DNA from 3 places in the Ruegeria sp. SCP10 genome. Region 3 is predicted to be linked to each of the others. Evidence: riboswitches for the same ligand, from Rfam matches in the RefSeq annotation. Region 3 holds a riboswitch; each other region holds the start of a gene.
The links. Region 3 has a riboswitch for cobalamin ahead of ABLN87_RS17835 (energy-coupling factor ABC transporter permease). Riboswitches for the same ligand answer to the same signal wherever they lie in the genome.
Positions count from the first base shown of each region.

Region 1: another riboswitch for cobalamin. It lies ahead of ABLN87_RS10560 (aromatic ring-hydroxylating oxygenase subunit alpha); the one in region 3 lies ahead of ABLN87_RS17835 (energy-coupling factor ABC transporter permease).
Region 2: another riboswitch for cobalamin. It lies ahead of ABLN87_RS10250 (hypothetical protein); the one in region 3 lies ahead of ABLN87_RS17835 (energy-coupling factor ABC transporter permease).

Region 1 is NZ_JBDZYF010000003.1:309,889-312,090, forward strand. It holds gene ABLN87_RS10555 (aminotransferase) at 1-486, opposite strand, end outside; cobalamin riboswitch at 708-911, shown strand; gene ABLN87_RS10560 (aromatic ring-hydroxylating oxygenase subunit alpha) at 1,024-2,202, shown strand, end outside.
Region 2 is NZ_JBDZYF010000003.1:248,940-251,141, forward strand. It holds gene ABLN87_RS10245 (HD domain-containing protein) at 1-446, opposite strand, end outside; gene ABLN87_RS10250 (hypothetical protein) at 636-947, opposite strand; cobalamin riboswitch at 1,074-1,279, opposite strand; gene speB (agmatinase) at 1,439-2,202, shown strand, end outside.
Region 3 is NZ_JBDZYF010000010.1:116,083-118,284, forward strand. It holds gene ABLN87_RS17825 (amino acid aminotransferase) at 1-194, opposite strand, end outside; gene sseA (3-mercaptopyruvate sulfurtransferase) at 194-1,048, opposite strand; cobalamin riboswitch at 1,192-1,405, shown strand; gene ABLN87_RS17835 (energy-coupling factor ABC transporter permease) at 1,461-2,138, shown strand; gene ABLN87_RS17840 (CBU_0592 family membrane protein) at 2,154-2,202, opposite strand, start outside.

The DNA.
Region 1 (2,202 bases), on a different contig from region 3:
GTTGGGATTGTTGATCGCAATCAGGCGCGTATCGGGTCGCACCATCGCCCGCAACTCGTCCAGATCGGGCAGGAACGCGTTTTCGGGCCGCAGATGCAACAATTCGATATCGGCACCGATGCTTTCGGGAATGGAATAGTGTTGCTGATAGGTCGGGATTACAGAGATCACGTGATCACCACGCGATACCAGCGTCTGATGCACCAGAGAGTTCGCGCCGATGGTCCCATGCGTCGTTAGGATGTTATCCCGGCCCTGACTGTCATACAGGCCACAGATCGCATCGCGCAGGCGTTCTGACCCTTCAATCGCGCCATAGGTCATCTTCATGGATGACAGATCGTTCAGAATACTGTTGTGCTGGCCCGCCATGTCGAACAGTTCGCCCAGCGTGATGGACTGAATGCAGGTCTCAGCCAGATTGAGTTCGCAGGTCGTCTCGAACTCATTCATCCACATCTCAACACCAAAGGGTCTGATTTCCATTGGGGCTCTCCTACTTTCAGCATTTGGGGCGATGGCACGTAACGGACGCACGGTTATGAAGATGTCTTATACCGCCAAACCAGCCAAGCGGAAGATTGCGGGTTTGTGCCTGAAATGTATCCAGGGGTTTTACTTCACAAACCCGGGTTCGACCCGAGCATTGAGATGTCTGTTTTGAAACTGGAAATGTCGCAAGCCTCTCAGCATAAGAACCGCGCGACTCTATCCTGTGCATGTGAGGTGCCGCTGTTTGAGTCTCAGACAGCGGAGAATTGGGAAGCCGGTGAAATTCCGGCACTGCCCCCGCAACGGTAAGGAAGGTCAGGTTCGGCAATCAACCACTGGGACGAGGATCCCGGGAAGGTGTCGCAACCGGGCGGAAGCCCCTTTCAAGTCCGGAAACCAGCCTTGCAGATATGTCAAACCGCGGGTGGCGGTGGGGGCACATGTTTCGGACGTGATCCTCGCGCGCCTCCGGACGGTTCCTCCTTGTCATCTGCCCAAGCAATGCCGCGGGGCGCGGCAGGAGAGCCAGAAATGAACAGCATTCAAAGCCTGTTGGCACGTCGCATCCCTGGTTACGCGCTCGAGCAGGCGTTTTATACAGACCCCCAGGTATTTCAGGCCGATCTTGAAGTCATCCACTACCGCGATTGGCTGTTTGCCATTCCGGCCTGTGAACTGGTGAAAGCAGGTGACTACGTAACCTATACCGTGGGCGCCCACCGCGTTGTCATTGTGCGTGGTGCTGACAACCAAATCAGGGCGTTTCACAACACCTGCCGCCACCGTGGTTCGATCATTTGCAAGGCTGCAAAAGGCAATGCGCCTAAACTGGTTTGCCCCTATCACCAATGGACCTACGAGCTTGATGGTTCATTGCTGTGGGCGCGCGATATGGGGCCGGATTTCGATCCGAAACAGCATGGGCTGAAGACAGTTCATTGCCGCGAGCTTGCCGGGTTGGTTTACATCTGTCTTGCGGACAACGCCCCAGATTTCGACATGTTCGCCAACACCGCGCGCCCTTATCTGGAGCCGCATGATCTGGGCAACGCCAAAGTGGCTTTTGAAAGTTCAATCATTGAAAAGGGTAATTGGAAGCTGGTTTGGGAGAATAACCGCGAGTGTTACCACTGCGGTGGCAACCATCCCGCGCTATGCCGCACCTTCCCTGATGATCCTGCAGTCACAGGGATCGAAGGCGGTGAGACGCCGCTGCATATGCAAGCCCATTTTGACAGGTGCGAAGCCGCCGGGATGCCCTCGCAGTTCTACCTGCATGATGACGGGCAATTCCGTATGGCTCGGATGCCTCTGAAAGAAGGGGCGCAAAGTTATACGATGGATGGGAAATCCGCCGTGCGGCGCTGGCTGGGCCGGTCGCCGTTTGCGGATGCAGGGGCGTTGTTGAAATTCCATTATCCAACAACCTGGAACCACTTTCTGGCTGATCATTCCATCGTGTTCCGCGTCACACCAATCAGCCCGACTGAAACCGAGGTCACAACCAAATGGCTGGTTCACAAGGATGCCGTTGAAGGGGTCGATTACGATCTGAAACGTCTGACCGAGGTCTGGATTGCCACCAATGACGAAGACCGTCAGGTGGTCGAGGATAATCAGCTGGGTATAAACAGCCCGACCTATCTGCCTGGCCCGTATTCGCCGACGCAGGAATCTGGTGTGCTGCAATTCGTGGATTGGTATTGCAAC
Region 2 (2,202 bases), on a different contig from region 3:
CAGAACTCGGTACAGTCATCGAAATAGATGCTGTCACGATGAGCTTGGCGTTTTTCGGGGTTCGCGCCTACGTGCTGTCCGAAGTAAACAAGCTGAAAATCCCCATGGGTGTGCACACACCACGTGACCTGTTCGCGCAGGAAAGGTTTGAGGATTGAGGCCGCATATTCATCGTGATTATGCGGCGCGTATATGTCACCGATATCATGCAGCAGGGCGCCAACGATCCAATCTATGTCTGCCCCGTCAAACCAGGCGCGGGTGGCCGATTGCACCGAATGGCCAAGACGTGTGACTTGATAGCCGGACAGGCTTTTGTCGAGCCGTTCCATTGCCTCCAGCAAACGATCTGCCGTTCCTTTGCAGTACTCACGCTCCAGAGTATCGAGGAAGGTGTAATCCTCTTTGTCCCCGTCCTTCATCTGCGTGAATTTCACCTGGTCCATAGCATGTCCTTTGGCGTTTACGTGTGGGTCAGCGGGCGCAAGCAAGCGTACAATTCTGGACTATCCACGCAAACACCGGACTCGGCAAATCAAACCTGTTGTGTCGGTGAAAGCTGTAGTCGCCGGAGCTTAGCGTTCGACGTCGTCCAAGAGCACAAAGCTGTGCGATGATCCCGCAGCCCGTTTTAGTCACAGCGGCATGCGAAAGGATCGGCGGGCCTGTGCGCCGCCGCGCCTTTCACGTTTTGGCATGGCGAGTGGCAAAGGTTTGAACGGCTGTTCCAGCGAAGTCAGAAGCAAGTCGCAGAACGCTGCAACGGCAGGTGAGTGATTCATAAATGGTGCAGCTGTTTCGTAAGCATGCCTCGCAGCTACTGCATAGCTGGCATTGCCTGGAACACCCGCGATCCATTGCATATAGCCAAGCTGTCCCATCTGACGTGCTTCATCCGCAGGCATGGGGCCTGTATCGAGTTGAATAATCGTCCGTTCCAATAACATCGCGCCCTCCGCGCAAGGGGAGGAGTGTGGCTGGTCACGGTGATGTGCCGGGGACGCTTGGTCCTTCGGTCGTCTCTGCCGTTCCCAAGGCACCCCGCCCGGGTTCAAGTTGACTGCGGCGCATGGCATCACACACCGTAGATGGCAGGTCTCCTGACTTGCGGGTCAACGCTTTCCCGTTCCTTCCCGAGCTCTAGGGCTCAGTGGTTTTCAACGGGGTCGCTCACCGCTTACAGTTGCGGGGGCAGTCACGGAGTTGGGTATGAACCCGCACCGTGTTCCCTTTTCAGCCGACTCAAGCTGAGCCGGACACCATCTCGTTTACTGTCTCATACGCAAATCACTATGTCCATTGGGTTCGGATGCAATCTGATCATCGCGGGAAAAGGCTTGTCAAAGCGGGTTCGATCGTTAGGGGTCTTTACAGAGCGTGGCATTCGGGTGCCTTAATGTTCGCAAATGTTGAAGATCTGAACAGAAAGAACCCTCATATGTCGAACCATGGCTACGACTCCGGCCGATTGAACCTACCATTTGTTGGCATCTGCACCTTTGGCAAATATCCGTATGTCGAGGATTGGGGTGCGATTGACGCCGACGTTGCGGTTCTTGGCGCCCCGTTTGATTTTGGCTGTCAATGGCGGTCCGGGGCGCGGATGGGGCCACGCGCGATCCGTGAGGCGTCGACGCTGTTCTCATTCGGGCATGCAGGGGCCTATGATCACGAAGATGATGTCACCTATCTGGATCCGGCCAAAGTAACCATTGTCGATATCGGGGACGCGGATATCGTGCATACCGACACGATGAAAAGCCACGCAAATATCGAGTTTGGGGTGCGCAAAATACTGGAGGCGGGGGCGCTACCGGTCGTCTTGGGCGGCGATCATTCGATCAACATCCCCTGCATAAATGCCTTTGATGATCAGGAACCGATCCATGTGGTGCAAATTGATGCGCATCTGGATTTTGTCGATGAACGGCATGGGGTGCGCTATGGCCATGGAAACCCGATGCGCCGCGCCGCTGAAAAATCCTATGTCACCGGGCTTAGTCAGATCGGCATTCGCAATGTGTCGTCCACCGCCAAGGATGGCTATGTGGATGCCCGCGCCATGGGATCAGACATCCAATCTGTCCGGCAATTCCGCAAGATGGGAGTCGATGGGATGCTGGCCCGCATTCCCAAAGGCGCGCGGTATTATGTGACTATCGACATTGATGCCTTCGACCCATCCATCGCCCCAGGTACAGG
Region 3 (2,202 bases):
TAGGCTTTGCTCTCCTGCTCCTCCAGAATGCGTTTTTCGGCGGCCTTGACGGCGCGCATCACCGGGGTCACGCCTTCGGCATTCTTGTAAACGCCCACGCCCAGGTCGATCTTCTGATCGCGCGGGTCGTCGCGGTACATCTGCATCAGCGCCAGGATCTTGTCGGCAGGTTGCGGTTTGAGATGTTCGAACATCAGGTCTCTCCGGTTGCGACGGGCAGGGTTGGGAAGGCACCCCATTCAGCCCAGGAGCCGTCATAAAGCGCGTGGTCTTTTTTGCCCATGCGTTCAAGCGCAAGGCTGAGGATTGCCGCCGTCACCCCTGACCCGCAGGAGGTGATCGCGGGTTTGGACAAATCGACACCAGCAGCCTCGAACACGGCGCGGCACTCTTCGGGCGATTTCATCGTATGGTTCTTGTTCAACAGCGTCCCAAAAGGCACGTTGCGTGAGCCGGGTATATGGCCCGAGCGCAAACCTTCGCGCGGTTCAGCCTCGGTTCCGGCGAAACGGGCGGCAGCACGGGCATCGATGATCTCATGATCAGCCAGTTTGGCGGCGGCAGACACCTGTGTCACGTCGCGTACCAGATGATTCTGAACCCGAACGGTCATATGCCGATCCCGGATCACAGGGGGCAGATCTTCGACCTCTCGCCCTTCGGCCTGCCATTTCGGCAGACCGCCATCCAGCACGGCAATGTTGTCCTGCCCCATCAGGCGGAACATCCACCAGACGCGCGCTGCTGAGGATAGGCCCGAGCCGTCATAGACAACCACCTGATGTCCATCCCCCACGCCCATCGCGCGCAGGCGGGACATGAACTTCTCGACCGGCGGCATCATATGCGGCAGGTCCGAGCGGTGATCCGCAATATCGTCGATATCAAAGAACCGCGCGCCCGGGATATGACCCGCATCATACTCGGCTCTGGCATCGCGCCCATGCTGCGGCAGGTACCACGACCCATCAAGCACCCGCAGATCGGGGTCCTTGATATGGGCGGCAAGCCAGTCGGTGGAAACGAGGGTTTTGGGATCGTCTTGCATCAAAGCCTCCCCTAAGCGAGTCTGAGTTTCCCTATATCCGAGCGGCGAAACGTGCAAGCCATGCCAAGGCCTGCACGCCCCTGAGCACTGACAATTTTTTCCAAACATCCACGTTTGACTGCTTGACAGGTGGCACCCGGTGCCAGACACCTGCCTGACATGGTTTCCAAAGGGGAATTTCCCCGGAGGAATGAAAAGGGAATCCGGTGCGACAATACCCGTCAATTCCGGAACTGCCCCCGCAACTGTAGGCGGAGTTTCGTCCCAATTGGGCCACTGACCTAAGCAATCGGTTGGGAAGGTCGGGATCGAAGCCAATCCGCAAGTCAGGAGACCTGCCATGTGCAAACCGGGCGGAAGCCCAATTATTAAACCTTTCTGCCGTCGGGTGTGACGGGAAGGAGACCAAACTATGCATATCGAACCGGGCGTCGTAAATGGCGCCAAACTTGTCCTGAGCTACGCCACCGCAACTGGCGCAGGGCTCTATACCGCTAAACTGGCATGGGACAGCCTGAAAAGCAGCGGCATTGCCAGCCTTGCCATTCGCTCAGCCCTGACCACCGGGCTGGTTTTCACCTTCTTTGAGGTGTTGCCGCACTTCCCGGTCGGGGTGTCAGAGGTTCACTTCATTCTGGGATCGACCCTGTTTTTGTTGTTCGGTGCGGCCCCTGCCGCCATCGGTCTGATCGCGGGCTTGTTCATTCAGGGGTTTTTCCTGGCGCCTTTCGACCTGCCTCAGTTCGGGATGAACATGACAACGCTGCTGGTTCCGCTGTTTGCCTTGCAAGCTTTGGCCAATCGCATCATTGCGCCAAATTCGGCCTATATTGATCTGAAATATTCTCAGGCGCTTGCGCTGTCGACGGCCTATCAGGGCGGTGTCGTCATCTGGGTGGCATTCTGGGCCTTTTATGGCCAAGGATTTGGAGCCGAGAACTTTACAGCGATCGCCAGTTTCGCCGCTGCCTACATGCTGGTTATTCTGATCGAACCGCTGGCCGATCTGGCCGTTTTGGCCGCAGCAAAATCCATGCGGGATCTGGGCAAGTTTGGCCTGTTCACACCGCGTCTCCACAACGCTGCATAACCCTATTGCGCCGTGTTACCCTGCGCGGCGCAACCTGAAATGCTGAATAATTCCGATCACGCTG